3 regions of the Castellaniella hirudinis genome follow, and region 2 is predicted to be linked to each of the others. Evidence: predicted binding sites of a transcription regulator. Region 2 holds the regulator's gene; each other region holds the start of a gene.
The links. Region 2 encodes HrcA, which represses chaperone genes, less so after heat shock. Its sites were predicted from a motif close to TTAGCACTCNNNNNNNNNGAGTGCTAA; they were not measured.

Region 1 (6,527 bases), on a different contig from region 2:
CGCGTGGTGCGCGAGACCGGCGGGATGCTCGCCTGCCTGGGCGGACTGGACGTGCTGGCGTTCAGCGGCGGCATCGGCGAAAACGACGTCGTGCTGCGCGAACAAGTGTGCGTGCGCCTGGCCTGGCTGGGCATCCGCATGGATTGGCAGCGCAATCGCGAGGCCGACGGCAAAGCCGCCCATGCCATCCATGCGCCCGATAGCGCCGTGGAAATCTGGGTCATCCCCACCGACGAAGGCCGGGTCGCGGCCCGCGAGGCGGCGGCGCTGCTGTCGGTCGTCGCCTGATCGATCCGGGCGGCCTTTGCGGCGCGCCCGGCTGCGTAGCGTGCAAAAAAATCCCCGTCACGGTGAGGTGACGGGGATTTTTCAATGCTGAGCCGGGTTCCGGCCGGCGCACGCGGCGCCGGACCGGGAAGGGCAGGGGCTTAGAAGCCGCCCATGCCGCCCATGCCACCCATGCCGCCCATGTCGGGCATCGGAGCAGCGGGCTTGTCTTCAACGATTTCGGCCACGGCGGCTTCGGTGGTCAGCAGCAGGCTGGCGACCGAGGCGGCGTTTTGCAGCGCGGTGCGGGTGACCTTGGTCGGGTCGATGACGCCTTGCTCGACCAGATCGCCGTACTCGCCGGTGGCGGCGTTGTAGCCGTAGTTGCCTTCACCCTGAGCAACCGCGTTCACGATCACGCTGGCTTCGTCGCCGGCGTTGCTGACGATGGTGCGCAGCGGGGCTTCGATGGCGCGCAGGACCAGCTTGATGCCGGCGTCCTGGTCGGCGTTGTCGCCCTTGACCTTGGCCACGGCGGCCTTGGCGCGGATCAGCGCGACGCCGCCGCCCGGGACGATGCCTTCTTCGACGGCCGCACGCGTGGCGTGCAGGGCGTCTTCGACGCGGGCCTTCTTTTCCTTCATTTCGACTTCGGTCGCAGCGCCGACGCGGATGACGGCCACACCGCCCGCCAGCTTGGCGACGCGTTCCTGCAGCTTTTCACGGTCGTAGTCGGACGTGGCTTCTTCGATCTGGGCGCGGATCTGCTTGACGCGGGCTTCGATGTTCTTGGCATCGCCGGCGCCGTCGATGACGGTGGTGTTTTCCTTGGCCACTTCGATGCGCTTGGCCTGGCCCAGCTCGGCCAGGGTCGCCTTTTCCAGCGACAGGCCGGTTTCTTCGGAGATCACCGTGCCGCCCGTCAGGATGGCGATGTCTTCCAGCATGGCCTTGCGGCGGTCGCCGAAGCCCGGGGCCTTGACGGCGGTGGTCTTCAGGATGCCACGGATGTTGTTGACGACCAGGGTCGCCAGGGCTTCGCCTTCGACGTCTTCAGCCACGATCAGCAGCGGACGGCTGGATTTGGCGACTTGTTCCAGGACCGGCAGCAGGTCGCGGATGTTGCTGATCTTCTTGTCGAAAATCAGGACAAACGGATCTTCCAGGACGGCGACTTGCTTGTCCGGGTTGTTGATGAAGTAGGGCGACAGGTAGCCGCGGTCGAACTGCATGCCTTCGACGACGTCGAGTTCGTTTTCCAGGGACTTGCCGTCTTCGACGGTGATGACGCCTTCCTTGCCGACCTTGTCCATCGCGTTGGCGATGATTTCACCGACGGAGGTGTCGCTGTTGGCCGAGATCGAGCCGACTTGAGCGATGGCCTTGCTGGTGGTGCAGGGCTTGGACAGCGCGTGCAGGCTGTCGACGGCGGCAACTACGGCCTTGTCGATGCCGCGCTTCAGGTCCATGGGGCTGATGCCGGCGGCCACGTACTTCAGGCCTTCTTCGACGATGGCCTGGGCCAGCACGGTGGCGGTGGTGGTGCCGTCACCGGCGTTGTCGGAGGTCTTGGAAGCGACTTCCTTGACCAGTTGGGCGCCGATGTTTTCGAACTTGTCCTTCAGTTCGATTTCCTTGGCGACGGAGACACCGTCCTTGGTCACGGTGGGGGCGCCGAAGGAGCGGTCCAGCACCACGTTGCGACCCTTGGGGCCCATGGTGGTCTTGACGGCGTTGGCCAGGATGTTGACACCGCGGACGATGCGCGAGCGGGCGTCGTCACCGAAATAAACTTGCTTTGCAGCCATGTTGAAATTCCTTGGGATTGAACAGTGAGGTGGCTTACAGGATCACGGCGAGGACTTCTTCCTCGCGGATGACGAGCACTTCCTCGCCATCGACCTTGACGGACTGGCCGGCGTACTTGCCGAACAGAACCTTGTCACCGACCTTCAGGTCGACCGGGATCACTTTGCCGTCCTCGGTCTTCTTGCCCGGGCCGACGGCCAGGACTTCGCCCTGATCGGGCTTTTCAGCCGCGCTGTCAGGGATGACGATACCCGAGGCGGTGGTGCGCTCGTTGTCCAGACGCTTGACGATCACGCGATCGTGCAAAGGACGCAGTGCCATGGAGGAACTCCTGTACATAAGAAATTGAGGGTGCGGGGGCAGGGCATTGTTAGCACTCCACCCCATCGAGTGCTAATTATAAGGACGATTCCCGGGGTTTCAAGGGGTGGGTGGGGAGTTGTTACATGTGGGGGAGTAAACGCTGCTGAGGAGCCGGGTGTGGCCTGTTTCAGGGCAGGTTCCCATGGAGATTGCCCGCGTCGGGAACAGTCGGTCACGTCACTGGCATAAAGACCGGCTAGAAGACTGGTAAAAAAGGCGGCAAAATTTTATTTTTTTGATGGTCTTTATTGCTTATAATTCCTTTAATTATCAATGTACTAAATTGATAAAAAAGGCGGCAAAAAAGGCGGCAAAAATATGTACGATTCCCCGCATCAGTTCGAACCCCTGGTTCCTGCGAGCATTCCTCCTGCCATGACCGACAAGGCGGCCGAGATTGCGCGCGAAGCAATCCGCTTGACCGGTATGGCTCACGCTTCTTCGCGTGAAACGATCCGCGAACAGGTGCGTTCCATGAACTCGTACTATTCGAACCGCATCGAGGGACAGAGCACCCATCCCCTCCACATCGATGCCGCGCTGCATCAGCAGTTTTCCGACAAGCCCGACGTGGCGCGGCTACAGCGGGTCGCGCTGGCGCACATCGAGGCGGAAATCGAGCTAGAGCGCCTGGTTGCCGAGGGCGAGTCTCCGATGACAGCGGCGTTCATGACCAAGGCCCACGACGCCCTTTACGCCCGGCTCGCGGCAGAGGACCGGACGACGGACGATGGTCGCATCGTCAACCCAGGGAAGATTCGGGACGAGGACGTCGAGGTCGGTCTGCACATCCCGCCTACCGCGGCATCCTTGCCCCGCTTTATGGAACGCATGGATGAGGTCTACGACCGACGACGCTCCTGGGACCAGCACCTCATCCAGGTCGCGTGCATGCACCACCGTGCGACATGGGTGCATCCCTTCCTGGACGGCAATGGCCGCGCTGCCAGGCTGCAGAGCCACTGCGCTCTTTGGCAGTTGTCTGACGGCCTATGGTCCCCAAGCAGGGGCTTGGCTCGCACGACGGTGGACTATTACGCCCGATTGCACAATGCAGATGCGCCGCGTCGCGGAGACTTGGACGGTAGGGGCAACCTGACGACTGCAGGCCTCAACGAGTGGATCGAGTTCTTTCTCGGTGTCTGCGAGGACCAAGTGAAGTTCATGGGCCGTATGCTTGAGCTGGATGGGATGCGGCAACGCATCGAAGCGCTCATCACGTTCCGTCACGCGCAGGATAAGGCCGTGCGCATGGAGGCCATCCTGCCGCTCTACCATTTGTTCGCTGCCGGGCCTCTCCTGCGCAAGGAATTTACCCAAATGACGAACCTGGGCGAGCGCACGGCCCGGTCTTTGATCTCAAGATTGCTGAAGGACGGTCTGATCGTGAGCGATTCAGCCGCTGGACCGGTGCGCTGGGGCATGCCGCTCGACAGCCTGCAGTTCTTGTTCCCGGAACTTTACCCGGAAGCGGCGACGAAGCCGAACTGATCGGTTTCGATCTCGCGTAGCGGGTCAATCCCCGCCACGAGGACCCTTCAAACAAGCGCTCACCCCCCGCGCAATCGCCCCCGCCAGCCGCTTGATCGTCTCCGGCCTCCTCAGCCGGGCTTCTTCCGCAGGATTGATGATGACGCCCGCCTCGATCAGCACGGCCGGCATGGGCGCGTGCCGCAGCGCCGCCAGGCCGTCGTAGCGGTGTACTCCCAATCGGCGGTCGAGAAAGGGCCGGTTTTCACCCTCGACCCGTTCGGCGTGGTATTCGGACGGCCGTTCCCCAACTGCCCGCAGTTGTGAACCCATCTCTTGAGCACATCGCAGGCTGCGAGCCGGATGGGGATTCTGCATCGAGATGAAAATCGAATACCCCGCGAATTCCGCCTGCCTGCCCGCTTGCAGATACCGCGCCTGCGCCGCATCGTGATGGATCGAGACCAGCAGATCGGCGGCAGGTGCGCCTGCCGGACGTCGGGCGGGCGGGATGTCCGTGGCGATGCCTTCGACCCGGGTGGTCCGATGGCCCAGCGCCGCGAGCACGCGGACGAGGGCGGCGGCCAGATCGCGGTTGTACAGATACTCTGCGCGGCCGCTGGCGCCGATCGCCCCCGGCCGTTCCGGTCCGTGGCCTGCGTCCACCAGAATGTGCGCGGCGTGTGCCGGTCCCGCGCAGCACAGGGCCAGCAGGAGCGCGGCCAGCGCGTGCGCCGGCCGCCCGTGGCGGGAACGTACCTGCACCAAGAGAGCGATGTCGCGAAGCGGCGGGGCCATGTGTGCAGTGTAGGGCCGGGCGCGTGGTGGCGCACGCCCGGGCATGCCGGCGCCGGGCTTATTTGCCGGGATCCTTGACGTCGGGAACCGTGTCGAACTCGACGTTCTGCAGCACGCCGTCAACGCGTTCGACCTTGCGGATGTAGACGTTCTGCACGATATCGCGCGTGACCGGATCGATGGACACCGGACCGCGCGGACTCTCCCAGTGCATGCCGCGGGCCGCGGCCATGAAGGCGTCGCCGGTGCGGCCGCCGGTCTTTTTCAGCGTCTCGTAGATCAGGTGCATGCCGTCGTAGCCGCCCGCCGACCAGAAGTTGGGGCGTTCGCCGGGATAGGCCTGCGTATAGGCCTGGACGAACGCCTTGTTTTCCTGCGAATCGTGGGCCTGCGAATAGTGGAAGGAGGTGATCATCCCCACGGCGGCGTCGCCCATGGCGTCCAGCACCCCCTCGTCGGTGATGTCGCCGGTGGCGATCAGGCGGATGCCCGCCTTGTCCAGGCCGCGTTCTTTGAAGCCCTTGGCAAAGGCCACGCCCTGTTCGCCGGCAGGCAGCATCAGGAACACGGCGTCCGGCCGGACATCCTTGGCCTTCTGGAGAAAAGGCGCGAAGTCCGGGGTGCTCACCGGCGTGCGTGTCGAACCGGCGATCTTCCCGCCGCCTGCCTCGAAGGCCCTGATGAACTGCCCTTCGGCATCGTGTCCGGGGCCGTAGTCGGAGACGATGGTGTAGACCGTCTTGATGCCGTTCTTCAGGGCCCAGGCGGCGATCGGCGTCGTGACCTGGGGCAGGGTGAACGAGGTCCGGACGACGTAGTCGGATTTGGTGGTGATGGACGAGGTCGCCGCGTTCATGACGATCATGGGCGTCCGGGTCTCGGTGGCCAGCGGCGCCACGGAAAAGGCCGAGGGCGTCATGCCGAATCCGGCCAGGATATCCACCCTGTCCTGGATCAGCAGGGTCTGGGCCTGGCGCTTGCTGATGGCCGGGGCGATGCCGGTGTCGTCCTTGACGATGAGCCGGATCTTGCGGCCCGCAACGGTGTCGCCGTGCTCCTTCATGTACAGGCGCACGCTGTTCTCGATCTGCTGTCCGTGGGCCGCGAAGGGCCCGGACAGCGGCAGCACCAGGCCGATCTTCAGATCGTCGGCGGCCTGGGCGCCGGTGGCCGCCGTGGCAAGGGCGAGCGCGGCCAGTCTTTTCGTGAGTGTCATGTCTTCCTCCGGTTGGGATGGGGTGGATCCGGTCTCTCGTTTTTTCTCCGTCAGGCCAGGCCGCAGAAATTCTCAGCGATCGCGGTCCGGGCGGCGACGGATTCCCGGGTGTATTCGAGTTCGGCGATCTGGATCTGGCGTTCGAACGGGTTGTCCGTGATGCGGTGAGTCAGATGGGTCATCCACCAGGAGAAACGCACCGCCTTCCAGATCCGCTTGAGCGCGTGCTCGCAGTACTGGTCGATGCCGTGGGCGTCATGGTCCTGGTAGTGCTGCCGCAGGCCGTCGGCCAGGGTCTTGGCGTCCCCGACGGCGAGGTTCAGGCCCTTGGCGCCGGTCGGCGGCACGACGTGCGCGGCATCGCCCACCAGGAACAGGCGGCCGTGGCGCATCGTCGAGCACACGTAGCTGCGCAACGGCGCGATGCTCATTTCCAGCGCAGGCCCCGTGATGAGCTTTTCGGCCAGATCCGAAGGCAGCCGGCTGCGGTATGCGTCCCAGAACCGGTCGGCGTTCCATTGGCTGATGTGCTCGTCGGCCGGGACCTGGATGTAGTAGCGGCTGCGGGTGCGCGAGCGCAGGCTGCACATCAGGAAGCCCTCGG
Region 2 (6,527 bases):
GTATCGCGTGCTGACCCAATTCGAGCAGGCGGGCATTCTGCTGCGCAGCCAGTTCGACGGCGGCAAGGCCGTATTCGAACTGAACGACGGCGACCACCACGATCACCTGATCTGCACCAACTGCGGCCGGGTGGTGGAGTTTTCCGACGCGGAAATCGAAAAGCGCCAGCATCGGATCGCCAAGGAAAACGGCTTCACGCTCGAAAGCCACAACATGATGCTCTACGGCATCTGCCCGAAGTGCTCCGCTTCTAAGAGGGCCTGAGGAACCTCTGAAAGAGGTTCCTCAACCCGTCTGTCCCGACGCCAGCATTTCGCGCGCGTGCGTGCGCGTGGCATCCGTCATCTTCAGCCCGCCCAGCATGCGGGCGATTTCCTCGGTGCGGGATTGGGCGTCCAGCGGCTGGATGGCCGACAGGGTGTGGCCCGCACGGGTGGTCTTGCTGACCTGGAAATGCCGGGCGGCGCAGGCCGCGACCTGGGGCAGGTGGGTGACGCACAGGACCTGGTGGCGCGCGCCCAGTTCGCGCAGCAGGCGGCCGACGACTTCGGCCACGGCGCCGCCGATGCCGGCATCCACTTCATCGAAAATCAGGGTCGGCACCCGGGCCGCCTGGCTGGCGATCACCGACAGGGCCAGGGAAATGCGCGCCAGTTCGCCGCCGGAAGCCACGCGCGACAGCGGCCGGGGCGGGACGCCGGCGTGGCCGGCGACCAGGAATTCCACGGTTTCCAGGCCGTGCGCGGAGGGCTTGCAGTCCGCCAGGGTGATGTCGAAGACGCCGCCGTCCATGGACAGGGTCTGCATGGCGGCCGTCACCTGTCCAGCGAGCTGGACGGCCGTGGCCCGGCGGGCGGCGCCCAGGGCGCGGGCCTGTGCCATGTAATCCGATTCGGCCCGGCGGCAGGCCTGTTCCAGCGCTTCCAGGTCCTGGCCGGCTTCGGCCTGGCGTAGCTGGGTGCGCAGGGCTTCGTGGTGTTCGGCCAGGGTCTCGGGTTCGACGTGGAAGCGCCGGGCGGCCTCGAACATGCGGCCCATGCGGGCGTCGGCCTGCTCCAGCGCGGCGGGGTCGGGTTCGAGCCGGTCGGCGTAGGCGTTCAGGCCGGACACGGTTTCCGCGCACAGGATGCGGGCCGATTCCAGGGACTGGAGGTGTTCTTCCAGCGCGGGGTCGTGGCGCGCCAGGGATTGCAGCGACTGGATTGCGGCGTGCAGGGCCTGGGCCGCCGAGCCGGATTCGCCATCCAGCGCCTCGACGGCCTGGCCGGCGCCGGCCAGCAGGGCCTGCGCGTGCGCCAGGCGGGATTGGCGGGCGCACAGGTCCGGCCATTCGCCGGGTTCGGGCGCCAGATCGTCCAGCCAGGCAACGTCGGCGGCCAGGCGTTCCAGCAGGACCGTCTGGCCGGCGGCGTCGCTGCGGGCGGCATCCAGCGCCGCTTGCGCCTGGCGCCAGTCGGTCCAGGCCTGCAGCAGGGCGCGCGCCTGATCGGCATGCCCCCCATGGGTGTCCAGCAGTTCGCGCTGGCTGGCGGCCTGCAGCAGGCTCTGGTGGGCGTGCTGGCCGTGGATGTCCACCAGCAAGGCGCCCAGGTCGCGCAACTGGCCCAGGGTGGCGGGTACGCCGTTGATCCAGGCTTTGCTGCGTCCCTGGGCGTCGATGACGCGGCGCAGGATCAGTTCCGGGCCTTCCAGGGCCTGTTCGGCCAGCCAGCCGGCGGCGGCCTCGGGCGCGTCGAAGACGGCGCTGATGTCGGCGCGCGGGACGTCCTGGCGGATCAGCGAGGCCTCGCCCCGGCCCCCCAGCGCCAGCGCCAGGGCGTCGATCAGGATCGACTTGCCGGCCCCGGTCTCGCCGGAAAACACGGTGAAGCCGGTGTCGAAGGCGATGTCGGCCTGTTCGACGATGACGAAGTCACGGATGTGCAGCGCGCGCAGCATGATGGAGGCGGAGGCTATTGATCGGGTTCGTCCCAGGGGTGCAGCATGCGGTTCCAGTTCAGCTTGCTGCGCAGGGTGGAGAAATAGCTGTAGCCCTGGGGGTGCAGGAAGCGGACGCGGTGCGGGCTGCGGCGCACGTCGATGCGGTCGCCTTCCTGGCAGTTGGACAGGGCCTGCATGTCGAAGTGGACGCTGGCGCCCGATTCCACCCGGCCCAGGGCGCGGATGGTGATGTTCAGCACGCTGTCGTCGGGCAGGGTGATGGGCCGGTTCGACAGGGTCTGCGGCGCCACGGGCACCAGCACCAGGGCATTGACCTGGGGGTGCAGGATCGGCCCGCCGGCCGACAGGGCGTAGGCCGTCGATCCCGTGGGCGTGGCGATGATCAGGCCGTCGGCGCGCTGGCTGTGCATGAAGGCGCCGTTGCATTCGACGCGCAGTTCGATCATGCCGCCGCGCCCGGCGCGGTTGATGATCACGTCGTTCAGGGCCAGGCCGGAAAAGATGGTTTCGTCGCCGCGCATGACGCGGCCTTCGAGGAGCATGCGCTCGTCCTGGACGAAGGCGCCGTTCAGCACGCGGGTGATGGCTTCGTCGGCGCTGCCCAGGGGGATGTCGGTGATGAAGCCCAGGCGGCCGTGGTTGATGCCGATCATGGCCACGCCGGAGGTGGCCAGTTGCCGCGCCGCCGCCAGCATGGTGCCGTCGCCGCCCATGATGATGGCCAGGTCGGCGCGCGTGCCGATGTCCTCGTACGAGGCCAGTTGAAAGTCGGCGACGCCGGTATTGCGGCCCGTTTCGGCCTCGATCAGGATGGTGCATCCCGCTGCGGACAGGGCCTGGCCCAGCCGGCGCAGGGGTGCGTCCATGCCGCTGTCCTGGTGGCGGCCGATCAAGGCGACGGTCTTGAAGTGCATGGGCGGGGAGGCTCCCGGAATTAATGGAATAATATGGATACGCCCATTGGGCGTATCCGCCGATTATAGGGGGATGAGGACGCGGTTGCCGATGCCGGTGGGCCGTTTTCATCCCATGCTGGACACTGGACATGGATGATCGAGCCAAGACATTGCTGAAGGCGCTGGTCGAACGCTACATCGCGGACGGCCAGCCCGTGGGGTCGCGCACGCTGTCAAAAGTCTTTGACTTGTCGCCGGCCACGATCCGCAACGTCATGGCCGACCTGGAAGACCTGGGCCTGATCCACAGCCCGCACACCTCGGCGGGCCGCGTGCCCACGCCGCGCGGCTACCGCATGTTCGTCGACAGCCTGCTGACCGCCCAGCCGTACGCGCTCAGTCCCGACCTGTTGATCGCGGACTGCCTGCCGGCGGCCGAACCCGGCCGCGCCGTGACCGCCGCCGCTTCGCTATTGTCGAATCTGTCGCAGTTCGCGGGCGTGGTGCTCACGCCCAAGCGCACCCAGGTGTTTCGCCACATCGAATTCATCCGCCTGTCGGACCGGCGGGTGCTGCTGATCATCGTCACGCCCAACGGCGACGTGCAGAACCGCATCCTGTTCGTGTCGCGCGAATATACCGAGGTCGAACTGCTGGAGGCCTCCAATTTCTTCAACCGGCAGTTTTCCGGCAAGTCCTTTCATGCCGTGCGCCTGGCGCTGGCCGACGAACTGGCCACGCTGCGCACCGATATTTCCCGCCTGATGCAGCAGGCCGTGGACGCCGGCCTGGACACGCCGGACACGGACGACGAGGCCGTGGTCATCTCCGGCGAAGGCAAGCTGCTGGACGTATCCGAAATGACGGCCGACATGGACCGGCTGCGCCGCCTGTTCCAGTTGTTCGAACAAAAAACCGACCTGCTGCATCTGCTGGACGTCTCCAGCCGCGCCCAGGGCGTGCAGATCTACATCGGCGGCGATTCCCGCCTGGTGCCGCTCGAAGACGTCTCGGTCATCACCGCGCCCTACGGGGTGGACGGGCAGGTGATCGGCACGCTGGGCGTCATCGGCCCCAGCCGCATGGCCTATGACCGGGTCATTCCCATCGTGGACATCACGGCCCGCATGCTGTCCAATGCCCTCGGCCAGGCCGCGTCCTGATGCCTGCCGTGTTCCAAGAATCTCAAGTATTTCAAGCGTTTCAAGTATTTCCCTCATGAGCCGTTTTCTTTCCGAAGCCCCCGATCCCCGGGCGCTGGACCCGGATGCGCCCGGACCCGAACGCGGGCCGCTGGGCGTTCTGCTGATCAACCTGGGCACGCCTGACGCGCCGACCCCGGCGGCCGTGCGCCGCTACCTGGGCGAATTCCTGTCCGACTCCCGAGTAGTGGAGCTGCCGGCCGCGCTGTGGCAGATCATCCTGCGCCTGTTCGTGCTGACGCGTCGGCCGGCGGCCATCGCCCCGAAATACGCCCAGGTCTGGCTGGATCGGGGATCGCCCCTGCTGGTGCATAGCCAGGACCTGACGGACGCCGTGGCGGCGTCTCTGCGTGATCGGGGGCTGGACGTGCGCGTCGAGCTGGCCATGCGCTACGGCCGGCCGGCCCTGCCCGACGCGCTGGATGCGCTGCGCGCGGCCGGCTGCGGCCGCATCCTGGCGGTGCCGATGTATCCCCAGTACGCCGCCAGCACCACGGCCACGGCGGTCGATGCCGTCGCTGCGTATCTGGCCCGGCTGCGCCATCAGCCCACGCTGCGTTTCCTGGACCGTTTTCCGACGGACGATGCCTATATCGATGCGCTGCACCGTGCGGTGCGCGCGCATTGGGATCAGGCCGGCAAGCCCGACCGGCTGCTGCTCAGTTTTCATGGCCTGCCGCAGCAGTCGGTGCGCCAGGGCGATCCTTATTTCCGCGATTGCCAGCAGACCGCCCGGGCCCTGCGCGCCCGCCTGGGCGTCGACGGCGATCGCCTGCACGTCGCCTTCCAGAGCCGCTTCGGGGCGGCGCCCTGGCTGCAGCCCTATACCCAGCCCACGCTGGAGGCCTGGGGGCGGGAAGGCGTCGGCACGGTGGATCTGATGTGTCCGGGTTTCCTGGCGGATTGCCTGGAGACGCTGGAAGAAATCGACATGGGCTGTCGCGAGGCCTTTCTGGCGGCGGGCGGCCAGACCTTCCGCTACATCCCCTGCCTGAATGCCGATCCGGCCTGGGCGCGGGATTTTGCCGGGCTGATCGCCGACAATCTGGGCGGCTGGAAGTAGCAAACCGTTGTCCCGCTGCGCCACCCGCATCCGTATGCCGGTGGTGCTCCTGCGCAGTTCAGGTCTTGAAGAACCGCCGCCTCATCCCCATTTACCCCTTCGTTCCCTCATTTCAGCATTGGAGATTTCACCATGTCGGCTCCCCAGGAAGACTTGGATCCGCAAGCCGCGCCGAGCGCCGAAGCACCCCAGGCCGAAGGCCAGAAGCCGGCGGATGCCGCCGCTGAGCCCGTCGCCGCCCAACCGGGCGAGGACCTCGCCGCGCTGCTGGACGAAGCCCAGAAGCAGGTCGCTGATTACCACGACCAGTTGCTGCGCGCGCACGCCGAAGTCGAGAACGTCCGCCGCCGCGCCCAGGACGATGTGTCCAAAGCCCGCAAGTTCGGGACGGAATCCTTCGCCGAGAGCCTGATCCCCGTGCGCGACAGCCTGGAGGCCGCGCTGGCCCAGGAAAACCAGACCGCCGAGGACTGGCGCAGCGGCGTCGAGGCCACCTTGCGGCAACTGAACACCGCCTTCGAACGCAACCAGATGCGCGAGATCGCCCCGGCGCCCGGCGAGACCTTCGACCCGCACCGCCATCAGGCGATTTCCAACGTGCCTTCGGAACATCCCCAGGGCGCTGTCGCCCAGACGCTGCAAAAGGGCTACCTGATCGCCGACCGCGTGTTGCGTCCGGCGCTGGTCATGGTCTCGGCCGGCCCGGCCTGAAGGCATCCGCCCGGGTCTTGAAACCGGCCCCGGCGGCCCCATATTCGACTCATCGGCGGGCATGTGGCCCGCCCACTCATTCAAATATCGACAGGACTCAACATGGGCAAGATCATCGGCATCGACCTGGGCACGACCAACAGCTGCGTCGCAGTGCTGGACGGCTCCAAGGTCAAGATCATTGAAAACTCCGAAGGCACGCGCACCACGCCTTCCATCGTCGCTTACATGCAGGACGGTGAAATTCTGGTGGGCGCCCCGGCCAAGCGCCAGGCCGTCACCAACCCGAAGAACACCATCTTCGCCGTCAAGCGCCTGATCGGTCGCAAGTTCGAAGAAAAGGCCGTGCAAAAGGACATCGACCTGATGCCCTACCGCATCACCAAGGCCGAAAACGGCGACGCCTGGGTCGAAGCCCAGGACAAGAAGCTGGCCCCTCCGCAGGTGTCGGCCGACATTCTGCGCAAGATGAAGAAGACCGCCGAGGACTACCTGGGCGAGGAAGTGACCGAAGCCGTGATCACGGTGCCGGCCTACTTCAACGACAGCCAGCGCCAGGCGACCAAGGACGCCGGCAAGATCGCCGGCCTGGAGGTCAAGCGCATCATCAACGAACCGACCGCGGCGGCCCTGGCCTTCGGCCTGGACAAGGCCGAGCGCGGCGACCGCAAGATCGTCGTCTATGACCTGGGCGGCGGCACCTTCGACGTGTC
Region 3 (6,527 bases), on a different contig from region 2:
AGCCCTGGCCAGATCCGGCAAAGGCTCGTGCTGGCGCTCGCCCGACTCGAACTGCCGCCAGACCTCCACGGCCCGCAGGCGCTGACGGACGATCAGGTCGATCTTTTCGCGCAGCATCGGGTATTGCTCCTGCAGGCGCTTGAAGTCACGTTCCTGCAGCATCAGCAGGCGGCTGTAGCCCAGTGATCGCGCGCGCGCCTGAAAATCGTCACCCATGGCCAGCGCCATTTCACCGAAGATCTGGCCGCTGCCCAGTTCCGCCGTGGTGCCGTCGGGCAGATCCAGGACGACGGCGCCCGAGGCCACGAAATACATGGCGTGGGTGCGGCCGAAGCGGGTATGGATTTCCTGCCCCGGCATGATCAGGCGGGGCTTGAGCACGCGGCGGATGGCCGCCATGGTGCGCTCGTCCATGCCCTCGAACATCGGCACCCGCTGCACCAGCGACGCCGCGCTCATGGTGATGTCCAGCACGCCGCTTTTTTCCAGCGCGCCCCAGCGCGCATCCGTCTGCTGGATCAGGTCGGAATAGGTTTCCCCGCTGATCAGGTTGTGCGCCAGCATGTCGCGGTAGCGGATGCGTTCCATGGCGCGCGCCATGCGCCCGAGATAGGCTTCCTGGAGATACTGGGCGTAATTGGGATATTGCAGCGCCAGGGCCTGCAGCGCGCCTTCCAGCAGCGTCAGGCGGCGCTGGTGCGCAGCCACGATGATTTCCGTGACCTCCAGCCCCAGCAACGGCTGCACGTCGGTGCGGGCGAACTGGATCAGGCGCCGCGCCACCGACCATTTGCACATCAGGTTCGTGAAACGCTGGGCCAGTTCCCGCACCAGCCAGCCCTGCCAGCCGGTCAGGTGATGCAGGCGCAGCGCCAGGCGCAAGGACCGCGAATAGCGCAGATCGCCTTCGATCGCCGCCTCGAAGCCCAGCAGCCCGCCCGATCGCACCGCATCCCCCAGCCGCTCGGCGCGCGCCAGCAGGGACTCGGCGGTGCGCCAGTCCACGACCTGGGCCTTGAGGGTCTCGAAGAACATTTCTTCTTCGCGGCCCGCCAGCATGCTCATGCCGACCGCGACCTTCTGGTTCAGGGACAACTGGTTCACCTGCGACGCGTCCACGCCGGCCTGGCTGGCGTCGAACACCGCATGCAGGCGATCCAGCACCTCGGTGCCGATATGCTCGTGATGGGCGATGTCGTCGATCTTCAGGCGCAGGGCCTCGAGTTCCACCACCTGCGCCTGATCGCGCAGGGTGCGGTCCACCGGCGAGAGCTGGTTCAGCCCCAGGCGATGGATCAGGGGCCGCAGCGTCAGGCCGTTGATGAACAGCGTCATGAGCACGAAGCCGGTCGTGGCCACGGCGATGAACTGGCGCGCCTCATGCGGTACCGCCGGCTGTTCGGTGACGGCCAGGGCCAGGGCCAGGGACACGGCCCCGCGCAGGCCGCCCAGCAGCATCACGGCCCGGTAGGACGGACTGACCTCGGTGCTGAGCCGCAACCGCCCCAGCAGGGGCAGCAGGCCGTAGACGATCACCGCGCGCGCGCACAGCGTGACGATGAACACGACCAGGATCAGCAGGACTTCCATCCAGGTGATTTCCGCCATCATGCGCGGGATCAGCATGGCGGCGAACAGAAAGATCAGGGAATTGGCCCAGAAGCCGAACTGCGCCCAGGCGCCCTCGAGCTGCTCGAAGGTCGTGGGCGACATGCGGGTGCGGCCGCTGGAGCCCACCACCAGACCGGCGATCACCGTGGCCACCACCCCCGACACGCCCAGGTAGTGTTCGGCGATGAAGAAGGTCAGGTAGGCCAGCGCCACGGTCAGCGTGACTTCGGCCGTAGGCCAGCCGCGCAGCCAGCGGAACAGTTCGATGGCCGCTCGCCCCATGACCAGGCCGGCCAGGCCGCCGCCCAGGAAGCTGACCAGGAAGCCGCTGAGAATGTCCGTGATGGCGGGCGTGGTGCCGCCGAACAGGATGCTGAGCAGCACCGAGTACAAGGCGATCGAGGCCGCGTCGTTGAACAGGGCCTCGCCCTCGACCAGGTTCGTGAGGCGGCGCGGCGCACCGACCTCGCGGAAGATGCCCACGACCGCCACCGGGTCGGTGGTCGCCACGATGGCGCCCAGCATCAGGCAGACCACCAGCCCGTAGGTGGAAATCGCCGCCAGCGAGAAACCGACGGCCACGGTGCAGACCACGACGGCCACGATGGCCATCACCAGGATCGGGCTGATGTCGTCCATCAGCCGCCGCAGATTCGTCGCCAGCGCCGTCTCGAACAGCAGCACGGGCAGGAACACGAACAGAAAGGTCTCGGAGGAAATCTCGAAGTGCTGCAGGGTGTCGAGGAAGTCGGCCACCACGCCCGGCGCCCAGCCGTGCACGTGGATGATGACGCCCAGGACAAAGCCGACGATGGCCAGCAGCACGGAATACGGCAATCGCAACCGCCCCGCCAGAGGGGGCATGAAGGACACCAGAGCCAGGAGGCCGGCCAGGCCAAATACAAGAAGGCCGATTTTCATGAGGAAGCGCGCTCAAATCATCTGGCTGATATGTTACAGGCCCAGGGGATCGGCTTCCTAGAAAAAATGTATGAAAAAAAAGAGGGATGCCAGACGGCATCCCATGAACATCCGCTTCGATAGGGAGGGGAAGAGGAGAAGCAGAAGCGGACGACAGAACGTTGAGGCCGGCGTGGCCGGCGTGCGCTCATGTCAGATTAGTCCGCGCCCGATGCTGAAAGTTCACGATCGGGGGCGGAGAAGTGCAAAAGAATGTGACTGCTCAGGCGGGCTCGAAATCCGCCTGCTGCCCGCTCAGGGCGACACGCAGTTTTTTCAGGGCGGCGGCTTCGATCTGGCGGACGCGTTCGGCGGAAATGCCGTACTCGGCAGCCAGTTCGTGCAGCGTGGCGCCGCCATCGTCGGCCAGCCAGCGGGCGCGCACGATGTGCTGGGAGCGCGCGTCCAGGGACGACAGGGCGTGTTCCAGGCCCTCGCCCTGCAGGGCGTCCATGCTGCGGCGCGCCAGCACCTGGGCGGGTTCCTGGGCCTCGTCGGCCAGCCAGTCGGAGGGCGCGTAGCGGTCCTCGTCGTCGGCCGGGGCATCCAGGGCGAAATCGCCGCCCGACAGGCGGACTTCCATTTCGGCGACGTCTTCCGGGCGCACGTCGAGTTCGCGGGCGATGTCGGCCACCTGATCCGGGGCCAGGCTACGGCCGTCGGGCCGCATGCGGCGCAGATTGAAGAACAGCTTGCGCTGCGCCTTGGTGGTGGCGATCTTGACCAGACGCCAGTTGCGGATCACGTATTCGTGGATTTCGGCACGGATCCAGTGCACGGCGAACGACACCAGGCGCACGCCACGGTCGGGATCGAAGCGGCGCACGGCCTTCATCAGGCCGATATTGCCTTCCTGGATCAGGTCGGCGTGCGCCAGGCCGTAGCCCAGGTACTGGCGGGCGATGGACACCACCAGCCGCAGGTGCGACAGAATCAGGTCGCGCGCAGCGTCCAGATCGTTGTTGTCGCGCAGGCGCCGGCCCAGGTCGGCTTCCTGTTCGGCAGTCAGCATCGGCAAGCGATTGACGGTGCTGATGTAGGCATCGATGGTACCGAGCGCTCCGGGGTTGGCGATCGCCAGCGAAAGCTGCGACGGCGCGAGCGACAGGGCGGATGAGGAGGGGGTCATGGTGACAAGAACCTCGTACAGAACGCAATGATGTTAGCACTCCATGAGCAGGAGTGCTAATTCCAAGGTAACGAATGTTAGTCCGTCGGGCGGCGGGAAAGTTCCCCGAAAACCTCAGGGCAGTTCGAGTTCCGCCACCAGCGGCGCATGGTCCGACAGCTTCTTCCAGGGCAGGCCGTGCAGCACCCGCGCGCGGCGCACGGCAAAACCGCGCTGGTAGATGCGGTCCAGCCGCAGCCAGGGGAACACGGACGGGAAAGTGCGCGGCGGCGGTGTCAGGCGCGCCGCATGGCCGTTCATGGACAGTTCGGGCATCGGGCGCAGCGCCTGCCCCGGCAGCCAGGCCAGGCGTTCGCGCAGGCGCGACACGGTACGGCGCAGCCGGTAGATCTCGTCCGTCCCCTGCGGGGCGGCGGCGAAGACCTCGACCAGCCCGAGCTGTTCGACGAACAGCGGCGCCAGGCGGTTGGTCCAGTCGTTGAAGTCGCCCGCGATCAGCAGCGGTTCGTGCGCGGGCACCAGGCGCTGGATCCGGTCGGCCAGCGCCTGCACCTGACGCGAGCGTCCGCCCGCCAGCAGGCCCAGGTGCACCACCAGGCAGTGCACCGGCACGTCGCCGACCCGCACCACGCCGTGCAGCAGGCCGCGCTGCTCCAGGCGGTGGTCGGAGACGTCCTGGTTTTCGTAATACAGGATGGGATAGCGCGACAACAGCGCATTGCCGTGGTCGGTGGTGTGGCGCACGGCATTGCAGCCGTAGGCGGCCTGCATATGCAGGGCCGCCGCCAGGGATTCGTGCTGCGCGTCCAGGCTGCTGCGGATCTGGTTGCGGCCCTGGACTTCCTGCAGGAACAGCAGGTCGGGCCGCAGGCCGTACAGGCCCAGCCGCAGGTCGGCCAGCGATTCCCGTCCACCCGTGGCCGAACGGCCCTTGTGGATGTTGTAGCTGACGACCCGCAGGATGGGCATGGCCCCGCCTTACTTGGCTTCCGTCTGACGCAAGCGGATGTGCAGTTCGCGCAGTTGCTTCTCGTCCACGGCCGAGGGCGCCTGCGTCAGCAGGCACTGGGCGCGCTGCGTCTTGGGGAAGGCGATCACGTCGCGGATGGATTCCGCACCCGCCATCAGCGTCACCAGGCGGTCCAGGCCGAAGGCCAGGCCCCCGTGCGGCGGCGCGCCGTACTGCAGGGCGTCGAGCAGGAAGCCGAACTTCAGGCGGGCTTCTTCCTCGTCGATCTTCAGGGCCTTGAAGACCTTGCTCTGGACGTCGGCGCGGTGGATACGCTCGGAACCGCCGCCGACTTCCCAGCCGTTCATGACCATGTCGTAGGCGCGCGCGATGGCCTTGCCCGGATCGGTTTCCAGCAGATCCTCGTGGCCCGGCTTGGGGCAGGTGAAGGGGTGGTGAGCGGCCGTGTAGCGGCCTTCGCCCTCGTCGTACTCGAACATGGGGAAGTCCACCACCCACAGCGGCTTCCAGCCCGGCTCGAACAGCCCGTTGGCGCGGCCGAATTCGCTCTGGCCGATCTTCACGCGCAGGGCGCCGATGGCGTCGGCGACGACCTTGGCGCGGTCGGCGCCGAAGAAGATCAGGTCGCCGTTCTGCGCACCGGTGCGCTCGATCAGGGCGCGCAAGGCGTCGGCGTGGATGTTCTTGACGATGGGCGACTGCAGGCCCTCGGGGATCGAGGCGGCGTCGTTGACCTTGATGTAGGCCAGGCCGCGCGCGCCGTAGATGCCGACGAACTGGGTGTAGGCGTCGATCTCGCTGCGCGGCATGCCGCCGCCGCCGGGCACGCGCAGGGCCACCACGCGGCAGGCCGGGTCATTGGCCGGGCCGGCGAAGACCTTGAAGCCCACGTCGCGCATCAGATCGGCCACGTCGGTGAATTCCAGCTTCACGCGCAGGTCGGGCTTGTCCGAACCGAAGCGGCGCATGGCTTCGCTCCAGCTCATGACGGGGAATTCGGGCAGCGCGACGTCCAGCACCTGGCGGTAGATCTCACGCACCATGCCTTCGAAGATCTCGCGGATCTGGACTTCGTCCAGGAAGGAGGTTTCGCAATCGATCTGGGTGAATTCCGGCTGGCGGTCGGCGCGCAGGTCTTCGTCGCGGAAGCACTTGGTGATCTGGTAGTAGCGGTCGAAGCCGGACACCATCAGCAGTTGCTTGAACAACTGCGGCGACTGGGGCAGCGCGAAGAATTCGCCCGGGTTCACCCGCGAGGGCACCAGATAGTCGCGCGCGCCTTCGGGCGTGCTGCGGGTCAGCATCGGGGTTTCGATGTCGACGAAGCCCAGGGCGTCCAGATAATTGCGCGCCACCATGGACACGCGGTAGCGCAGCATCAGGTTGCGCTGCATCTGCGGACGGCGCAGGTCCAGCACCCGGTGCGTCAGGCGCGTGGTCTCGGACAGATTGTCGTCGTCCAGTTGGAACGGCGGCGTCACCGAGGCATTGAGGATCTCGATTTCGCGGCAGAGGATCTCGATCTCGCCCGAGAGCAGGTCGGCATTGGTGGTGCCTTCGGGGCGCAGGCGCACCAGGCCGGTGATCCGCAGGCAGTATTCGTTGCGGATGCGCTCGGCGGTCTCGAACGCGGCCTTGTTGTCCGGGTCCACCACCACCTGGGCCAGGCCCGCGCGGTCACGCAGGTCGATGAAGATCACGCCGCCATGGTCGCGGCGACGATGCACCCAGCCGAACAGGGTCACGGTCTGGTCGAGGTGGGCTTTGGATACCTCGCCGGTATAGCAAGTGCGGTTCAAGAATGGCTCCGTCAGAGGGATTGTTCGAGTTTCAATGGGACTGCTCGCCGGGGGTTTC

Region 1: ACFO0J_RS00255 (co-chaperone GroES) is a predicted target of HrcA. The motif match lies at 2,447-2,473, and genes of this name have one in related genera.
Region 3: rpoH (RNA polymerase sigma factor RpoH) is a predicted target of HrcA. The motif match lies at 3,734-3,760, and genes of this name have one in related genera.

What each region holds. Positions count from the first base shown of each region.
Region 1 covers NZ_JBHSDY010000001.1:43,947-50,473, reverse strand. Annotated here, with positions in the region: gene ACFO0J_RS00265 (acetate/propionate family kinase) at 1-288, shown strand, start outside; gene groL (chaperonin GroEL) at 429-2,075, opposite strand; gene ACFO0J_RS00255 (co-chaperone GroES) at 2,110-2,397, opposite strand; gene ACFO0J_RS00250 (Fic family protein) at 2,758-3,930, shown strand; gene ACFO0J_RS00245 (N-acetylmuramoyl-L-alanine amidase) at 3,955-4,674, opposite strand; gene ACFO0J_RS00240 (ABC transporter substrate-binding protein) at 4,766-5,923, opposite strand; gene pobA (4-hydroxybenzoate 3-monooxygenase) at 5,974-6,527, opposite strand, start outside.
Region 2 covers NZ_JBHSDY010000012.1:26,255-32,781, forward strand. Annotated here, with positions in the region: gene fur (ferric iron uptake transcriptional regulator) at 1-265, shown strand, start outside; gene recN (DNA repair protein RecN) at 287-1,939, opposite strand; gene ACFO0J_RS17650 (NAD kinase) at 1,954-2,856, opposite strand; gene hrcA (heat-inducible transcriptional repressor HrcA) at 2,988-4,001, shown strand; gene hemH (ferrochelatase) at 4,057-5,103, shown strand; gene grpE (nucleotide exchange factor GrpE) at 5,236-5,814, shown strand; gene dnaK (molecular chaperone DnaK) at 5,917-6,527, shown strand, end outside.
Region 3 covers NZ_JBHSDY010000007.1:58,886-65,412, forward strand. Annotated here, with positions in the region: gene ACFO0J_RS11945 (cation:proton antiporter) at 1-2,532, opposite strand, end outside; gene rpoH (RNA polymerase sigma factor RpoH) at 2,795-3,700, opposite strand; gene ACFO0J_RS11955 (endonuclease/exonuclease/phosphatase family protein) at 3,815-4,669, opposite strand; gene aspS (aspartate--tRNA ligase) at 4,679-6,469, opposite strand; gene ACFO0J_RS11965 (DUF502 domain-containing protein) at 6,501-6,527, opposite strand, start outside.